DNA from 2 places in the Streptomyces sp. NPDC005017 genome. Region 2 is predicted to be linked to the other one. Evidence: riboswitches for the same ligand, from Rfam matches in the RefSeq annotation. Region 2 holds a riboswitch; the other holds the start of a gene.
What was found. A riboswitch is a leader RNA that binds a small molecule or an ion and turns the genes downstream of it on or off. The one in region 2 is predicted to bind glycine.
Positions count from the first base shown of each region.

Region 1: another riboswitch for glycine. It lies ahead of gcvP (aminomethyl-transferring glycine dehydrogenase); the one in region 2 lies ahead of gcvT (glycine cleavage system aminomethyltransferase GcvT).

Region 1 is NZ_JBIALD010000003.1:5,348-14,277, reverse strand. Features, by position in the region: gene gcvP (aminomethyl-transferring glycine dehydrogenase) at 1-2,630, opposite strand, end outside; glycine riboswitch at 2,805-2,900, opposite strand; gene ACFYR0_RS05030 (PRC-barrel domain-containing protein) at 3,014-3,388, shown strand; gene ACFYR0_RS05025 (DNA polymerase IV) at 3,603-4,961, opposite strand; gene ACFYR0_RS05020 (MerR family transcriptional regulator) at 5,057-5,737, opposite strand; gene ACFYR0_RS05015 (bifunctional nuclease family protein) at 6,000-6,473, opposite strand; gene ACFYR0_RS05010 (MerR family transcriptional regulator) at 6,823-7,560, opposite strand; gene ACFYR0_RS05005 (FHA domain-containing protein) at 7,603-8,565, opposite strand; gene ACFYR0_RS05000 (DUF881 domain-containing protein) at 8,627-8,930, opposite strand, start outside.
Region 2 is NZ_JBIALD010000029.1:66,732-75,661, reverse strand. Features, by position in the region: gene ACFYR0_RS32180 (L-serine ammonia-lyase) at 1-906, opposite strand, end outside; gene glyA (serine hydroxymethyltransferase) at 968-2,230, opposite strand; gene gcvH (glycine cleavage system protein GcvH) at 2,239-2,616, opposite strand; gene gcvT (glycine cleavage system aminomethyltransferase GcvT) at 2,726-3,844, opposite strand; glycine riboswitch at 4,020-4,113, opposite strand; gene ACFYR0_RS32160 (AAA family ATPase) at 4,286-4,960, shown strand; gene ACFYR0_RS32155 (enhanced serine sensitivity protein SseB) at 5,076-5,837, shown strand; gene ACFYR0_RS32150 (enhanced serine sensitivity protein SseB C-terminal domain-containing protein) at 5,934-6,725, shown strand; gene ACFYR0_RS32145 (ABC transporter permease) at 7,054-8,061, shown strand; gene ACFYR0_RS32140 (ABC transporter substrate-binding protein) at 8,132-8,930, shown strand, end outside.

The sequences.
Region 1 (8,930 bases), on a different contig from region 2:
ATCATCGCGTCGCAGAACCGGTCCAGCTCGATGATGTCCTCGGACTCGGTCGGCTCGATCATCAGCGTGCCGGCCACCGGGAAGGACATGGTCGGCGCGTGGAAGCCGTAGTCGATGAGCCGCTTGGCGACGTCGTCCACGCTCACGCCGGTCGCCTTGGTCAGCGGCCGCAGGTCGATGATGCACTCGTGCGCCACGAGCCCGCCGGGGCCGGTGTACAGCACCGGGTAGTGCGGCTCCAGGCGCTTGGCGATGTAGTTCGCGGAGAGCACGGCCACCTGCGTGGCCCGTTTCAGGCCCTCGCCGCCCATGAGCCGGACGTACGCCCACGAGATCGGCAGGATGCCCGCGGAACCCCACGGCGCGGCCGAGATCGGCCCGACGCCCGTCTCCGGGCCGGCGGACGGCTGGAGCGGGTGGTTGGGCAGGTACGGCGCGAGGTGGGACCGGACGGCCACCGGACCGACGCCCGGGCCACCGCCGCCGTGCGGGATGCAGAACGTCTTGTGCAGGTTGAGGTGCGAGACGTCGCCGCCGAAGTGACCCGGCTTGGCCAGGCCCACCAGGGCGTTGAGGTTGGCGCCGTCCACGTACACCTGGCCGCCGGCCTCGTGCACCTGGGCGCAGATGTCGGCGACGTGCTCCTCGAACACACCGTGCGTCGACGGGTAGGTGATCATCAGCACCGACAGCTCGTCGCGGTACTGCTCGATCTTCGCCCGCAGGTCCTCGACGTCGATCTCGCCGTCCTCGGCGGTCTTCACGACGACGACCTTCATGCCGGCCATCACCGCGCTGGCGGCGTTGGTGCCGTGCGCGGAGGACGGGATCAGGCAGATGGTCCGCTGCTCGTCGCCGTTGGCGCGGTGGTACCCGCGGACGGCGAGCAGACCGGCCAGCTCACCCTGCGAGCCCGCGTTGGGCTGGAGGCTGACCTTGTCGTAGCCGGTGACCTCGGCGAGGCGGTCCTCCAGCTCGTGGATGAGCGTGAGGTAGCCCTCGGCCTGCTCCTCGGGCGCGAAGGGGTGCAGCTGGCCGAACTCGGGCCAGGTGACCGGCTCCATCTCGGTGGTCGCGTTGAGCTTCATGGTGCAGGAGCCCAGCGGGATCATGCCGCGGTCCAGCGCGTAGTCACGGTCGGACAGCCTGCGCAGGTAGCGCAGCATCGCCGTCTCGGAACGGTGCTGGTGGAAGACGGGGTGGGTGAGGTAGTCGTCGGTGCGCAGCAGCGCGGCCGGCAGCGCGTCCTCGGTGGCAGCGTCCAGCGCCGCCACGTCGCCCTCGACGCCGAAGGCCGCCCAGACCGCGGCGAGCTGCTCGCGCGTGGTCGTCTCGTCGCAGGAGAGCGACACCTGGTCGGCGTCGACGAGGTGCAGGTTGACACCGTTCGCCCGCGCGGCGGCGACGACCTCGGCGGCACGGCCGGGCACGCGCGCGGTGACCGTGTCGAAGAACGCGCCGTGCACCAGCTCGACACCGCCGCCGGCCAGGCCCGCGGCGAGGATCGTCGCGTAGCGCTGGGTGCGCCGCGCGATGCCCTTCAGCCCCTCGGGGCCGTGGTAGACGGCGTACATGCCGGCCATCACGGCGAGGAGCACCTGGGCGGTGCAGATGTTGCTGGTGGCCTTCTCGCGGCGGATGTGCTGCTCACGCGTCTGCAGGGCCAGCCGGTACGCCTTGTTCCCGTCCGCGTCCACGGACACGCCGACGAGGCGGCCGGGCAGGCTGCGCGCGAACTTCTCGTGCACGGCCATGTAACCGGCGTGCGGTCCGCCGAAGCCCATCGGCACACCGAAGCGCTGGGTCGTGCCGATCGCGATGTCCGCGCCCAGCTCGCCCGGCGACCTCAGCAGCGTCAGCGCGAGCAGGTCGGCGGCGACGGTCACCAGCGCGCCGAGCTCATGGGCCTGGTCGATGACCGGCTTGATGTCCCGCACGGCACCGGAGGCGCCGGGGTACTGGACCAGCACACCGTTGATCTCGCGCCCGGCGATCTCGGCCGGGATGCCCTCGCTCAGGTCGGCGACGACGACCTCGACACCGGTCGGCTCGGCGCGGGTCTCGATCACGGCGATCGTCTGCGGCAGCGCGTCCGCGTCGATCAGGAAGAGGCCCTTCTTGTTCTTGCCCATGCGCCGGGACAGCGCCATGGCCTCGGCGGCCGCGGTGCCCTCGTCCAGCAGGGAGGCGCCGGAGGTGGGCAGGCCGGTCAGCTCGGCGACCATGGTCTGGAAGTTCAGCAGCGCCTCGAGGCGGCCCTGCGAGATCTCCGGCTGGTACGGGGTGTACGCCGTGTACCAGGCCGGGTTCTCCATGACGTTGCGCAGGATGACCGGCGGCGTGAAGGTGCCGTAGTAGCCCAGACCGATCATGGAACCGAGGACCTGGTTGCGGTCGGCCAGCGAGCGCAGCTCGGCGAGCACCTCGGCCTCGGTCCGCGCGCCCGGCAGGTCCAGGGCATCGGCGTTCTTGATCACATCGGGTACCGCGGCGGCGGTGAGCTCGTCGAGGGAGCCGTAACCGACGTGCGCGAGCATCTTGGCCCGCGCCTCCTGGTCGGGCCCGATGTGGCGCTGCTCGAAGGGGATGCCCTGTTCGAGCTCGGAGAGCGGCGTGCGCTGGGCGGTCATTGCGGAGGCCTCCTGGTCTGACGCGACCTTCGAGGGGCACCACGGCGCTGGTACCCCGACGGCCTCCCCCTCTGTCATCTCAACCTGAGAGCTTCACCGGACGCCCGGAGGGCACCCGGCTTTCACCGTCGGTGAGAGCGGACCGTGAACACCCGCCCTGCTTTCCAGAGTGACCTCGTCCGTGCGGTACGTGGGCCTGAGAGATTCCGGGGAGGATTTGCTCCTTCGGCGCCTCCGACAACTACCGGAGGACTCTCCCGCACGGGGTCAGCAGCCTCTGCAAGCCTACCAGCGCGGTTCCCGAGCGGGCCTTCGAGTGGCCGGGCTCACCAATGTGCTCTTTCGTAGTGCTTACGGATGAGTGCCGACCAAGTGGAGGGCTCGTGCAGACCGACATCGATCCGCGCAACCTGATCGGCCGCAAGGCGTTCGACCGCAACGGCACGAAGATCGGCACGATCGACGAGGTGTACCTCGACGACGCGACCGGCGTGCCGGAATGGGCGGCGATACGCACCGGCCTCTTCTCCAGGGACGCCTTCGTCCCCCTGGAGCCCAGCGAACTGATCGAGGGCACACTCCACGTCCCCTTCGAGCGAGCCCTGATCAAGGACGCACCCGACTTCGGGGTGGGCCGCCACCTCTCCCCCGAACAGGAACTCCAGCTCTACCACCACTACGGCCTGGACGTGGCACCGCCTCCCCCGCTCCCCGACCGCGACTTCGGAAACATCGCAGGCAAGGAAGACCCCCGCTAACCCACCCCTCCCCCACCAAACAAGCCCCGGGGCCCCTGACCACGCCTTCTCAAGGGGTGCGGGGAACTGCGCGACAGCCACCCACTGCCCGCAGCCGAAGTCCGAATCGCCCCACCCACCCTCCACCACCCCTGAGGGGCGCGGGAACTGCGCGACCAGCCACGAACGGCCCGCAGCCAAACCCCTCCGCGCCGAGCCGCACACCCGTCGACCACTACGACCAGGCACCCCGCCCGGCAGGGCCCCGCACCAGCGGCAACGGTTCCGCCACAGAAAGAGCAGGGTCCTCGACCCTGAACGTCCGCACCCGCCCCACCTCCGACGTCGGCGTCTCGAACCGCACCGTGACCCGCCCCAGACCACTGCCCTGCACCCACCCGTGCCCGTGCTCGGCGTGGTGGACGTCGCGCCCCGGTGCCCACCGCCGCTCCTGGGGCTCCTCGGCGTCCTCCTTCGACCGCTCCTCGCGAGACTCGTCCTCGGCCACCTGCACCGCCTCCCCCGCGGCCTGCGCGAACAGGTCCTCCTGGGTGAAGTCGGCCAGGCCGCTCACCCCGACCCCGAGCAGCCGCACCCCACCCGTGGTGTCGACGGCCTCCAGCAGCCGCAGCGCGGCCTCCCGCACCACCACCGGGTCGTCGGTGGGCCCCCGCAGCGTCTCGGAGCGGGTCAGGGTCGAGAAGTCGTAGCGCCGTACCTTGAGCTGGATCGTCCGCCCGGACAGCCCGGCCCCCCGCAGCCGCCGTACGCAGCGGTCGGCCAGCCGCTGCACCTCCAGCCCGACCCGCACCCGGTCGTGGATGTCCACGTCGTAGGTGTCCTCGACGGACACCGACTTGGTCTCCCGCTCGGCCACCACGGACCGCTCGTCGCGCGCGAGCGCCATCGCGTAGAGCGCGTGCCCGTGCGCCCTGCCGACCAGTCGCACCAGCTCGTCCTCACCGGCCTCGGCCAGCTCCTCGACCGTGTGGATGCCCGCCCGTCTCAGGTGGTCGCCCGTCGCGGGCCCCACCCCGGGCAGGGTCCGCACGGACATCGGCCCGAGCAGCGCCCGCTCGGTGCCCGGCTCGATCAGCACCAGCCCGTCCGGTTTGGCCTGCTCGGAGGCGATCTTCGCCAGCATCTTGGAGGCCGCCAGCCCGACCGAGCCCGTGAGCCCGGTGACGGCCCGTATGTCCGCGCGCAGCTTGGCCCCGCTCAGCCGTGCCGAACCGGCGTCCCAGGCCGCCTCACCGGCCTCCAGGTCCACGAACGCCTCGTCCAGGCTCAGCGGCTCCACCAGCGGCGACAGCGCCCGCAGCAGCGTCATCACCTGCTCGCTGACCGCCCGGTACAGCGCGAACCTCGGCGCCAGATACGCGGCGTTGGGTGCCAGCCGCCGCGCCTGGGCCATCGGCATCGCCGAGTGCACCCCGAACACCCGGGCCTCGTACGAGCAGGTCGCCACCACCCCGCGCGGCCCGAGCCCGCCCACGATCACGGCCTTCCCGCGCAGGCTCGGCTTGGACGCCTGCTCCACCGAGGCGAAGAAGGCATCCATGTCGAGATGCAGGATCGTGGGCGCGGTTCTCACATCTCCGATGCTGCACCACACCACTGACAATGCCCCGGCCCAGGGCGGAGAGTCTCACCTCGGGCGCTGCCGGAACCCGGTGTTCCGGCAGCGGGCTAGACCGCCTTGTTGCGCCGCCGGGCCAGTTCGTCCGCCGGGTTGTGCCCGACGAGCGTCTCCCCGGTGTCGATGCGTTCACCGTGAAGCTGGGACAGCGCGCTCTCGACGTCCCGCCAGACCACGCCGACGGCGATCCCGAAAACGCCCTGGCCGCCCTGCAACAGGGCGTGCACCTCGTCGGGCGAGGTGCACTCGTAGACGGTGGCGCCGTCGCTCATCAGCGTCATGCGCTCCAGATCGCGGAACCCGCGCTCACGCAGATGCCGGACGGCGCTGCGGATGTTCTGGAGCGAGACCCCGGTGTCCAGGAACCGCTTGACGATCTTCAGGACGACGACGTCCCGGAAGCTGTACAGCCGCTGCGTCCCCGACCCGTAAGCGGGCCGCACGCTGGGCTCGACCAGTCCGGTGCGCGCCCAGTAGTCCAGTTGGCGGTAGGTGATGCCGGCGGCCGCACAGGCCGTCGGGCCCCGGTAGCCGACCTCCTCGGCCGCCCCCTGCGCCGCCCCGCCGTCGGGCACGGCCGTGGGCCGCTGAGCGGTATGACCGGACGCGCTGTCGTAATCGGGACATCCGCGGCTGGAGTGCAGCCGAGAGCCCTGGGGAGGGTACGGGCCGCTCTCCCCCAGACCGCGTCCGGGGGCACCCCCAGCCGTACCGTCGCCGCTGCTTCTCACGCCGACCTCCGTCCTTGACCTGCCCTCTCGACGGTAGGCAGTCACCAAGGGTGCGTCAACGATCGCCACACTCGGCACGCCGAGTGATAATCACCCCAGGAGTGGTTTCCCGTGCCCCACCGCGGGGAAAGGCTAGCCGAATGCACTCGCGGGAGGCCGCAGGACGCTCTCAATCGCCGCTGGCATGTGCCGAGACGGCGGTGTCCCAGGACGGCCCGGCGAGCCCCGCGGATCTCCTCCGCCGGGCCGGCCCGACCGCGGCTCACTGGCTGCTGGTGCCGAAGTCCTCGGGCGAGATCTGGTCGAGGAACTCGCGGAACTTCTCCACCTCGTCCTCCTGCTCGTCCGGGATCGCGATCCCCGCGTCGTCCAGCACCCCGTCACTCCCGTAGATCGGCGTCCCGGTGCGCAGGGCCAGCGCTATGGCGTCGGACGGCCTGGCGCTCACCTCGACGCCGCTGGCGAAGACCAGCTCGGCGTAGAAGACGCCTTCACGCAGGTCCGTGATGCGCACTTCGGTGAGCTCCTGGCCGACGGCCTCCAGCACGTCCTTGAACAGGTCGTGAGTGAGCGGCCGCGCGGGGGCCATGCCCTGCTGCGCGAAGGCGATGGCCGTCGCCTCCCCCGGCCCGATCCAGATGGGGAGGTAGCGGTCGCCTCCCACTTCGCGCAGGAGCACGATCGGTTGGTTGGAGGGCATTTCGACCCGGACACCTACGACATCGAGCTCGTTCACACAGTAACCCTAGGCCGTGCCCGGGACGTTTGGGTAGTCGGGCCCGGCACAGGAGGCCGTTCCCGCGGGGCGTGGGGCGTCGCGAGGGCGGCCGATCCGGTCACCCACCAGCCCGGAGCCGCCCGATGATCAACTCCGCGGCCGGCCCGGGGAAACGCCCTTCCGAGCCGACGCCTTCCGGGCCTCGGACCCCACGTTCGGTCCGTCGGCACTCGGCCCGGCGGCCCGCCTGGTTCGTCACCACTCGAACCACGAGTCAGCTCCGCCCGGTCACCGGGCGGCACCACGAGCACACGCCCGACCGCGTCGGGACGGACCCCCTCTACGGTCCCGGCGGCGCGGCCGCGTCTCAGGGCAGGCGCACCCCGAGCGCCGTCTGCACCAGTGCCGAATGCAGCCTCACCGTGAGCCCGGCGAGCTCCTTCGTACGAGCCTCCGCATGGGCCCTGGTCTGCGGATTGCGGTGCCGCCTGAGCGGAGCCACCACCTGGTCCACCAGCCCGGCCTCACGGTCGGCGGCCGCCTTCATCACCCGCAGGTGCCGCGGCTCGATCCCGAACCGCCCCAGCTCGGCCACCAGGGTCGCCACAGTCACCGTCTCGGCGTCGTACACGCCCTCCGGCAGCGGTGTGATCAGCCCGTAGGACTCCCACTCCACCAGCTCGGACTCCTCGATCCCGGCCGCGGCGAGCAGCTCCGCACGCCCGATCCGGGCCGCCGTGGGACCCTCCGCCGGCTCCGGCGGGGCCTCGCCGTCGCGCTGACGGCCGACGGCCGGAAGCCGCACGTCCTCGCCGCGCGCGACAGCTTCGAGATACTCGCGGATCACCTTGAGCGGCAGATAGTGGTCCCGCTGCATCCGCAGCACATGACCGAGACGCTCGACGTCACTCACGCTGAACTTGCGGTACCCCGAAGGGGTGCGCTGCGGTTCGATGAGCCCCTCCGACTCCAGGAAACGAATCTTGGAGATGGTGACTTCGGGGAACTCGTCGCGCAGCGCGTTCAGCACCGTGCCGATGCTCATCAGTCCACTGTCCGCCGCGGCGGTGCCACTCCCGGCACCGCCGCTCGGTGTTTGAAGCATGGACCTTCCCTGGGGATCCCCCGGACCTGGGTCCGGAGCGGGTCAGATGCCCTGGCGGCTCGCGTAGAAGACGAGCCGGTACTTACCGATCTGCACCTCGTCGCCGTTGTGCAGTCCGACCTGGTCGATCCGCTCGCGGTTGACGTACGTGCCGTTCAGGCTGCCCACGTCGGCGACGGTGAACGAGCCGTCGGGGCTGCGCCGGAACTCCACATGGCGGCGCGAGACCGTCACGTCGTCCAGGAAGATGTCGCTCTGCGGGTGCCGGCCGGCCGTGGTCAGCTCGCCGTCCAGCAGGAAGCGGCTGCCCGAGTTCGGACCGCGGCGCACGACCAGCAGCGCCGAGCCCAGCGGCAGCGCGTCGACCGCGGCCTGCGCCTCGGGCGACAGCGCCGGCACCTGCGTCTGGCCGGTCACCTCGGCGTCGTAGGCCTCGAGCCCGCTGATGGAGATCGTGGACGTCGTCTCGGACGGACGCTCCGGGGCCGCGCCGGCCCGCAGCGGAGCACCGCAGTTGGAGCAGAAGCGGCTGTTCTCCGCGTTGCGGTTACCGCACCTCTGGCACACCAGGGCCGACATGGACGGATCCTCCTGCCGCGGCTGCCCCGCCGGGGCGTTGGACGCGTACGGGTCGGCGGCGTATCCTCCGCCCGCAGCTGGGGTCGACGGTTGGCCGAAACCTATGCCGCCCGCCTGGGCAGGGTCAACCGACGGCGCGCCCGGACCGCCGGAAATGTCGCCGCCCGGACCAGCGACCTGGTCACGGAACAGCGGCCGCTGACCTTCGGCGTCGGGCTGGGCGCGATGACGAGCGGTGGCGCTGTTGTCGCCGCCGTCTCGCGCGCTCTTGCCGAACAACTTCGCAAACAACTTCACGGGCGATTCCCCTTGACCGAAATAGACCCGCCCGTGGGGCAGGACGAACCCTGACTGCACACTCTGGCCGAGCCGGACATCATGACAACGTCCGTAACCACCAGACAGTTTCCACCACGCACCACCCATTCGGTGCGGCGACCCCCCGCAACCTCTTGCCCTCGACGGACGCCCCCCATGCACCCCCGGTTCACTGGGAGGACGACCGAGCGTAGTCAGGCTGCTTCGCGGGTCGCAAGGCATCCACGATGATCTTGTCCGAACGCTCAACCGTAACGGTGGCCTGCTCCTTCTCCAGCGTCTGCACCACGCCTCCTGGGATGTTGAGTGCCGGTTCGAGGTCCTGAGGCTTGCCGATGACCTGGAAACGATAGGGCGCGTTGATCTCGTTCCCGTCGACGCTCACGGAGTTGCCGGAATCCGTCAGGTACGTCCCGGCCACCACCCGCACGCCGTTCACCTGGATCGCCTCGGCACCGGCCGCGCGCAGTTCC
Region 2 (8,930 bases):
GATGTAGTAGTGCAGGACGGCGGGGATGATGCCGGCCGCGCCGTTCGTCGGGGCGGTGACCACCCGGCCGCCCGCCGCGTTCTCCTCGTTCACCGCCATCGCGTAGAGCGTGATCCACTCCATCGACAGCGCCAGCGGGTCGCCCTCGGAACGCAGCTTGCGCGCGGTCGTCGCGGCCCGGCGCTTCACCTTCAGACCGCCCGGCAGGATGCCCTCGCGGGCCATGCCGCGCGACACACAGGCCTGCATCACGCGCCAGATGTCGAGGAGCCCCTCACGGATCTCCTCCTCGCTCCGCCAGGCCCGCTCGTTCTCCAGCATCAGCGCGGAGATCGACAGACCGGTCTCCTTCGTCAGGCGCAGCAGCTCGTCACCCGTGCGGAAGGGGTACTTCAGGACCGTGTCGTCGAGCTTGATCCGGTCCGCTCCGACCGCGTCCTCGTCCACGACGAAGCCGCCGCCGACCGAGTAGTAGGTCTTGGAGAGCAGCTCGGCGCCCGAGGCGTCGTACGCCCAGATCGTCATGCCGTTGGCGTGGTACGGCAGGGCCTTGCGCCGGTGGAGCTTCAGGTCGCGGTCGAAGTCGAAGGCGATGTCGTGCTCGCCGAGCAGGTTCAGCCGGCCCCGCGACCTGATCGACTCCACCCGCTCGTCGGCGGTCTCCACGTCCACCGTGCGCGGGGAGTCGCCCTCCAGGCCGAGCAGCACCGCCTTCGGGGTGCCGTGGCCGTGGCCGGTCGCGCCGAGGGAGCCGTACAGCTCGCAGCGGACGGAGGCGACCGCGGGCAGCAGGTCCTCGTTGCGCAGCCGGCGCGCGAACATCCGCGCGGCGCGCATCGGGCCGACCGTGTGGGAGCTGGACGGGCCGATGCCGATCGAGAACAGGTCGAAGACCGAGATGGCCACGGAAACTCCTCAGTACGGGGTGGCAGGGCACCCGGGATCGCCGGGTGCCCCCGCCGGGGACTTACTTGTTCAGGCCGGGGTACAGCGGGTGCTTGTCGGCGAGAGCCGTCACCCGGGCCTTGAGCGCCTCCGCGTCGTAGGACGGCTTCAGCGCCAGCGCGATCACGTCCGCGACCTCGGCGAAGTCCTCGGCCGTGAAGCCGCGGGTGGCGAGGGCGGGCGTGCCGATCCGCAGACCGGAGGTCACCATCGGCGGCCGCGGGTCGTTGGGGACGGCGTTGCGGTTGACCGTGATGCCGACCTCGTGGAGCCGGTCCTCGGCCTGCTGGCCGTCGAGCTCCGACTCGCGCAGGTCGACCAGGATCAGGTGCACGTCCGTACCGCCGGACAGCACGTTCACCCCCGCCTCACGGGCGTCGGGGGCCGTCAGCCGCTCGGCGAGGATACGGGCACCGTCCACCGTACGCCGCTGGCGCTCCTTGAACTCCTCGCCCGCGGCGACCTTGAAGGACACCGCCTTGGCCGCGATCACGTGCTCCAGGGGACCGCCCTGGAAGCCCGGGAACACCGAGGAGTTCAGCTTCTTGGCGAACTCCTTCTTCGCCAGGATGATGCCGCCGCGCGGGCCGCCGAGCGTCTTGTGCGTCGTGGAGGTCACCACGTGCGCGTGCTCGACCGGGTTCGGGTGCAGGCCCGCGGCCACCAGGCCCGCGAAGTGCGCCATGTCGACCCAGAGGAACGCCTCGACCTCGTCGGCGATCCGGCGGAACTCCGCGAAGTCCAGCTGGCGCGGGTACGCCGACCAGCCCGCGATGATCACCTTCGGGCGGTGCTCCTTGGCGAGCCGCTCGACCTCGGCCATGTCCACGAGACCCGCGTCGTCCACGTGGTACGCGACCACGTCGAACTGCTTGCCCGAGAAGTTCAGGCGCATGCCGTGGGTCAGGTGACCGCCGTGCGCCAGGTCCAGACCGAGGATCGTGTCGCCCGGCTTGGCCATCGCGAACAGCGCGGCCTGGTTCGCGGAGGCACCCGAGTGCGGCTGGACGTTGGCGTACTCGGCGCCGAACAGGTCCTTGATCCGGTCGATCGCGATCTGCTCGGTGACGTCGACGTGCTCGCAGCCGCCGTAGTAGCGGCGGCCCGGGTAGCCCTCGGCGTACTTGTTCGTCAGCACCGAGCCCTGCGCCTCCATGACGGCGAGCGGAGCGAAGTTCTCCGACGCGATCATCTCGAGCGTGGACTGCTGACGCACCAGCTCGGCGTCGATCGCCGCGGCGACCTCCGGGTCGAGCTCGTGCAGGGGGGTGTTCAGGGAGGACATGCGACTCCTCAGCCGGCGATGTAGGCGGAGTACTCGTCGGAGGAGAGCAGGTCGTCCTGCTCGCCCGCGACACGGACCTTGAACAGCCAGCCGCCCTCGAACGGAGCGGAGTTCACCAGCGCCGGGTCGTCCACGACGTCCTGGTTGACGGCGGTGATCTCACCGCTGACCGGCGAGTAGAGCTCGCTGACCGACTTGGTCGACTCCAGCTCACCGCAGCTCTCACCCGCGGTCACCGTGTCACCGACCTCCGGGAGCTGGACGTAGACGACGTCGCCGAGGGCGTTCGCCGCGTGCTCCGTGATGCCGACCGTCGACACGCCGTCCTCGGCGGCCGACAGCCACTCGTGCTCCTTGCTGTAGCGCAGCTGCTGGGGGTTGCTCATGGCCTGAATTCTCCTGTACGCGAGGTGATGCTGATGCAGGGGGACCGCCCGGGGCGTGCGTGAGCAGCGCGAACGTGCCCGACGCCATCGCGGCGGTGCTACGAAACTGTCACTTCTGACGCTTGTAGAAGGGCAGCGCCACGACCTCGTACGGCTCGTGGCTGCCCCGGATGTCCACGCCGACACCCGCGGTGCCCGGTGCCGCGTGCGCCGCGTCGACGTACGCCATGGCGATCGGCTTGCCCAGCGTGGGGGAGGGAGCGCCGGAGGTGACCTCGCCGATCACCTCACCGCCCGCGACCACGGCGAAACCGGCGCGCGGCACCCGGCGGCCCTCGGCGACCAGACCGACCAGCACCCGCGGCGGGTTCTGCTCGGCGCGCGCGGCGGCCTCGGTGAGCGCCTCGCGGCCGACGAAGTCGCCCTCCTTCTCGAACTTGACCACACGGCCGAGCCCGGCGTCGAAGGGGGTGAGCGAGGTGGTCAGCTCGTGCCCGTACAGCGGCATGCCCGCCTCCAGGCGCAGTGTGTCGCGGCAGGACAGGCCGCACGGGATCAGGCCGACCCCCGCGCCCGCCTCGGTCAGCGCCTGCCACAGCGCCACGGCGTGCTCCGGCTTCACGAACAGCTCGAAGCCGTCCTCGCCGGTGTAGCCGGTGCGCGCGATCAGCGCCGGGACGCCCGCGACCGTGCCGGGCAGACCCGCGTAGTACTTCAGGCCGTCCAGGTCGGCGTCCGTCAGCGACTTCAGGATGCCGGGGGACTCCGGGCCCTGGACGGCGATCAGCGCGTACGCGTCACGGTCGTCGCGGACCTCCGCGTCGAAGCCGGCCGCGCGCTCGGTCAGCGCGTCCAGCACGACCTGCGCGTTGGAGGCGTTGGCGACGACCATGTACTCGGTCTCGCCCAGCCGGTAGACGATCAGGTCGTCCAGGATGCCGCCGTCGGCCCGGCAGATCATCGTGTAGCGGGCCCGGCCCACGCCCACGGCGGCGATGTTGCCGACGAGCGCGAAGTTCAGCAGGGCCCCGGCCTGCGGGCCGGTCACGGTGATCTCGCCCATGTGCGAGAGGTCGAAGAGTCCGGCCCTGGTCCGCACGGCGTTGTGCTCGTCGCGCTCGGAGCCGTAGCGCAGCGGCATGTCCCAGCTGGCGAAGTCGGTCATCGTCGCGCCCAGCGAGCGATGCAGGGCGTCGAGCGCGGTAAGGCGCAGTTCGGTACTGCTCATCGGTCGGTCGTCTCCCAAGTACACGACAGGCGAGGTCATTCCTCCCCATCTGTCATCGGAACCTGAGAGGTTCGCCATGACCGCCCGTACACATACGTACAGTGACGCGGGGGAAGGACATGGCTTGCACCTTGGGTGGGACCACTGCTGGCAGCGGCCCGCTTTTCAGATGTGCCTCGCCCGCGCGGTAACGGGGCCTGAGAGATTCAAGGGAGGGACTTGCTCCTTCGGCGCCCCAGACGGGCTGGGGACTCTCCCGCGCGGATTCAAACGGCCGGTATGCAGTTGGCGCGCCCATCATTGCACGCATCCGCCGAGCAGGGCAGGCCGCATCTGTAACCGGGCTGTGGCACTACGCACACGAAATCCGGAGGCGCACCGGATTACCGTCTCTTTACACTCGATGGGCAAGGGTCTCGTGACCCGCCCCAGGGGAGGACGATCACGGTGAACAGGACCACGCCGTACGCCACGAGCCCGGCCCTCGCGCTGCCCGCACGGACCGGTGCCCCGGCCACGGACGCCTGCCCCGCGCACTCCGCACCCGTCGTCCGCGACCTGCGCGAGCGCGCCGGCCGCAGCCCGCACGCCCTGCTCTTCGGCCCCGCCGACCTCGTCGTGATCACCGGACTGCCCGGCAGCGGCAAGTCCACCCTGATGCGGCGGACCGTGCCCGGTACCCGCATCGACTCCCAGGACACCCGCGACCGCTTCGACGCCCGCGCCCCCCGCTTCCTGCCGTACGCCGTCTACCGCCCACTCGTCCGCCTCGCCCACTACGCCCGACTGCGCCGCGCCCTGCGTACCGGCCGGGGCGTCGTCGTGCACGACTGCGGCACCCAGGCCTGGGTGCGCGGCTGGCTCACCCGCGAGGCCCGCCGCCGCGGCGGCACCCTGCATCTGCTGCTCCTCGACGTCACCCCCGAGCAGGCCCTGGCCGGCCAGCGCGAGCGCGGCCGCGGGGTCTCGCGCTACGCCTTCCGCCGCCACCGCGGCGCCGCCGCGCGCCTGCTGCGCCGCGTCGAGCGCGGCGCACTGCCCGGCGGCTGCGGCTCGGCCGTCCTGCTCGACCGGGACGCCGCGGACACCCTGCGCCGGATCGGGTTCACGGGCTGACGGACCGGCCGTGGGAGCTTGCCCGTTCCCATGGGCCGGGCACGCCGACGGGCGGGCCGCACGTACGGGTTAGCCTTTCAGCCACAGCAGGTTCACGGCAGGCGGTAGGCAGCAGATGGACTTCCCGGCGCAGGCGCACCCCCATCCACACGGCGGATGGCCCGGCAACGAACTGGAGGAGGTGCTCTCCGCCTCCCTCGGCGTGCCGTCGGCCGGCGCCCGCCTCGTCGAGGTCCTCGGCCGCAGCTTCGTCTGGGTGCCGCTGCCGTCCGGCGGCGGCCCGGACAGCGGCGAGCTCGACCTGCCCACCCTGGAGATCGAGGGCCAGGCCTACGTCCCGGTCTTCACCTCCGAGGAGCAGTTCCGCCTCGGCGCGGGCCCGAACATGTCGTACGCCGTCGCCCCCGCCGTGGAGTTCGCCCGCGGTCTGCCCCCGCAGGCCGGCATCGCGCTCAACCCCGGCGGCGTGGTCGGCGTGCCCCTCCCGCCGGCCGCCGTCGCCGAGCTCTGCCGCTCCGGCCGCACCCCGCTGGACGGCCCGGCGAGCGGCGGCCGCGTCCGCCTGTACGAACCCGACTGGCAGGAAGACCCCGTCGCCTTCCTCTCCGCCGCCTCCGCCGAGTTCGACGCCACCGGGGTCGTGCGCACGGCCCGCCGCTGTCTGGCCGCGATCGAGACGGCCGACCCGGCGCTGTTCGTCGGTGTCGAACTCGCACAGCTGGACGGCGACCCGCTCGCGGCGCCCACCGCGGCCCTGGGCCGGGCCCTGGCCCAGGCCCCCGTCCCGTGGCCGGTGAACCTGGTCCTGCTGGACGTGGCGCAGGACCCGGTGGGGGACTGGATGCGGCAGAGGGTGCGCCCGTTCTTCCAGAAGTAGGGGATCACGGAACCCACCGAGCTCTCCCCCGGTCCTCCCCCCGGACGGCATAACCTGGTTTCATAACCCGGTCAGAAGAAGAAGGGGCGTAACACAGTGAGCGCGAGCGGCACCGCCGCGACCGGCACGGTCGAGCACACGCTGCGCCAGGTCACCCCGGGGCGTTACGACGCCTACGAGGCGCTCCTGCGTGCCCTCGCGACGCCCGTCTCCGGCCAGGTCTGGATGCTGCTCTGGCACGGCCAGGCGGGTTCCCCGGACGCCCAGTACGGCACGATGCACGTCGGCGGCCACTCCTACGCGCCCTGTGTGACCTCCGCCCAGGAGCTTTCGGCCAGCGGCTGGAACCGCAGCTACGAGGTCGTCGACGCCCTCGACGTGGCCCGCACCCTGTACCCCGACCACTACGGCCTCTGGCTCAACCCGCACGCCCATGGCGGCGGCGTCGGTGTGCCCTGGCTCGATCTGCGCCGGATCGCGACGGGTCTGGACCGCCAGCCGGCCGGCCCGCTGCGGCTGGCCGAACCCGGTATCGAGATCCCGCAGTTCTACGCCCTCCTCGCGCAGAACGCGCATCGCACCCCGGCCGTGCGCACCCTGCGCCGCGCCTGGGTGCAGCCGGCGCTGGGCGCACCGTACCTCGCCATCGGCCTGGACGTGTACGAGACCTCGCCGTCGGCCGTGGACTCGGTGCGCGCCATGATGCACCAGTCCATCGGCGCCGTGCCCGACGGGCTGCCCGTGTCGACGGTGGCGATGTCCGACGAGTACTGCCCCGTCGCGATGTGGATGCGGTCCAACGCCCGCCCGTTCTACGACCGCGAGGCACACGCGGCTCCGGCGCCCGCCGCGGGCTACGGATACCCGCCGGCGCAGGGCATCTTCTGAACTGTCTCACCGTGCAAGCCAGTTGAAGCTTCATCGAGTCATCTGCGCGCGTAGACGGAAGAGATATCGACCGATCTGTCCGTTTGAATCCAACTCGTCCTCGTCCGAGGGGCGTTACCGTCTGTCCGGATAACGGATTCCCCAGGACAGCATCACGTTTAGGCATCCATTCATCGTCAAGTCTGGCAACAGATCGCCAAAGCGTTGAAGACTCCCGCTCCAGGGGCGTTCGCCCGGGTGTTCGCCCCTGTATGTACGACGGACTGACAACGCCGCTACAGCGGCAAGTGCGGGCCGGCTACCGCCGGTTGAGAGGGGTCCCTGCCAGATGACGGCACCATTGCACGAGCCGACCGCCGAAGCGGCCCCGAGCGCGGTCGAAGAGGCCGCGGCAGTAGGCGGCGGAGCGAAGGCCGTACAGGGCCGCTCCCTCGGCCGGATCGCCTGGGAGCGTCTCAAGCGCGACAAGCTCGCCCTCGCGGGCGGTGCCCTGGTCCTGCTGCTCATCCTGGTCGCCGTTCTCGCGCCCCTGATCACCAGCCTCGTGGGCCAGGACCCCGAGTCCCACCACGAGGACCTGATCGACCCGCTGTTCGGCACCCCCACTGGCTCGCTGGGCGGCATCAGCGGCGACCATCTGCTCGGCGTCGAGCCGGTGAGCGGCCGCGACATCTTCGCGCGCATCGTCTACGGCGCCCGGATCTCGCTGCTCGTCGGCTTCCTGTCCGCGGTCGTCGCCGTCGTCCTCGGTACCGTCCTGGGTATTCTCGCCGGGTTCTTCGGCGGCTGGGTCGACTCCCTGATCAGCCGGGTGATGGACGGTCTGCTGGCCTTCCCGCAGCTGCTGTTCATCATCGCGCTCGTCTCCGTCATGCCGAGCGAGATGCTGGGCCTGGAAGGCACGAACGTCCGTCTGTTCGTCATGATCCTGGTCATCGGCTTCTTCGGGTGGCCCTACATCGGACGCGTGGTGCGCGGCCAGACCCTCTCCCTGCGTGAGCGGGAGTACGTCGAGGCCGCCCGATCGCTGGGCGCCGGGCGGTTCTACATCCTCTTCAAGGAACTGCTGCCCAACCTGGTCGCCCCGATCGTCGTGTACACGACGATGATGATCCCCACCAACATCCTCACCGAAGCGGCACTCAGCTTCCTCGGCGTGGGCGTCAAGCCGCCCACGGCGTCCTGGGGGCAGATGCTCTCCAACGCGATCGACTACTACGAGTCGGACCCCATGTACATGGTCGTCCCCGGTGTAGCGATCTTCATCACGGTTCTGGCCTTCAACCTCTTCGGCGACGGCGTGCGTGACGCGCTCGACCCGAAGGGCTCGCGCTGAACTGCCGTACCCCAAGCGACCCGTGGCACCGCTCACGGGATCTCTCATCACAACCGGAGGATCCGAGATCGTGACTACCCAACGCACCTCAGGGCGGCGCAAGCAGGCCATGGCCGCTGCCGCGGTGGTCGCCGCGCTGCTGACCACGGCGGCGTGCGGCGGCGGCGACGACAGCGAAGGCAAGGGCGGGTCCAAGACCGGCGCGGCCGGCTTCGACGCGGCCAACAACAAGGTCGCCCAGGCCGACCTGGCCAAGAAGGGCGGCGAGCTGAAGTTCGCCGGTGCCCAGGACGCCGACTCGTGGGACACCACCCGCGGTTACTACGGCTTCATGTGGAACTTCGCCCGCTACTACAGCCGCCAGCTCGTCACGAACAAGACGGAGCCGGGCAAGGCGGGCGCCGAGCTCACCCCGGACCTCGCCACGGGTCTGGCCAAGGTCACGGACGACGGCAAGACCTACACGTACACCCTGCGTGACGACGTCACCTGGGAGGACGGCAAGCCGATCACGTCCAAGGACGTCAAGTACGGCATCGAGCGCGTGTGGGCGCAGGACGTCCTCGCCGGCGGCCCGACGTACCTGAAGGAGGTCCTTGACCCCAAGGGCACCTACCAGGGTCCGTACAAGGACAAGTCCGCGGACAAGCTCGGCCTGAAGGCCATCGAGACCCCGGACGACAAGACCATCGTCTTCAAGCTCCCGAAGGCCAACTCGGACTTCGAGGAGATGCTGGCGCTGATCTCCGCCTCCCCGGTCCGCCAGGACATGGACACCAAGTCCAAGTACGGCCTGAAGCCGTTCTCCTCCGGCCCCTACAAGTTCGAGTCGTACGACCCGGGCAAGGGCCTGAAGCTGGTCCGCAACG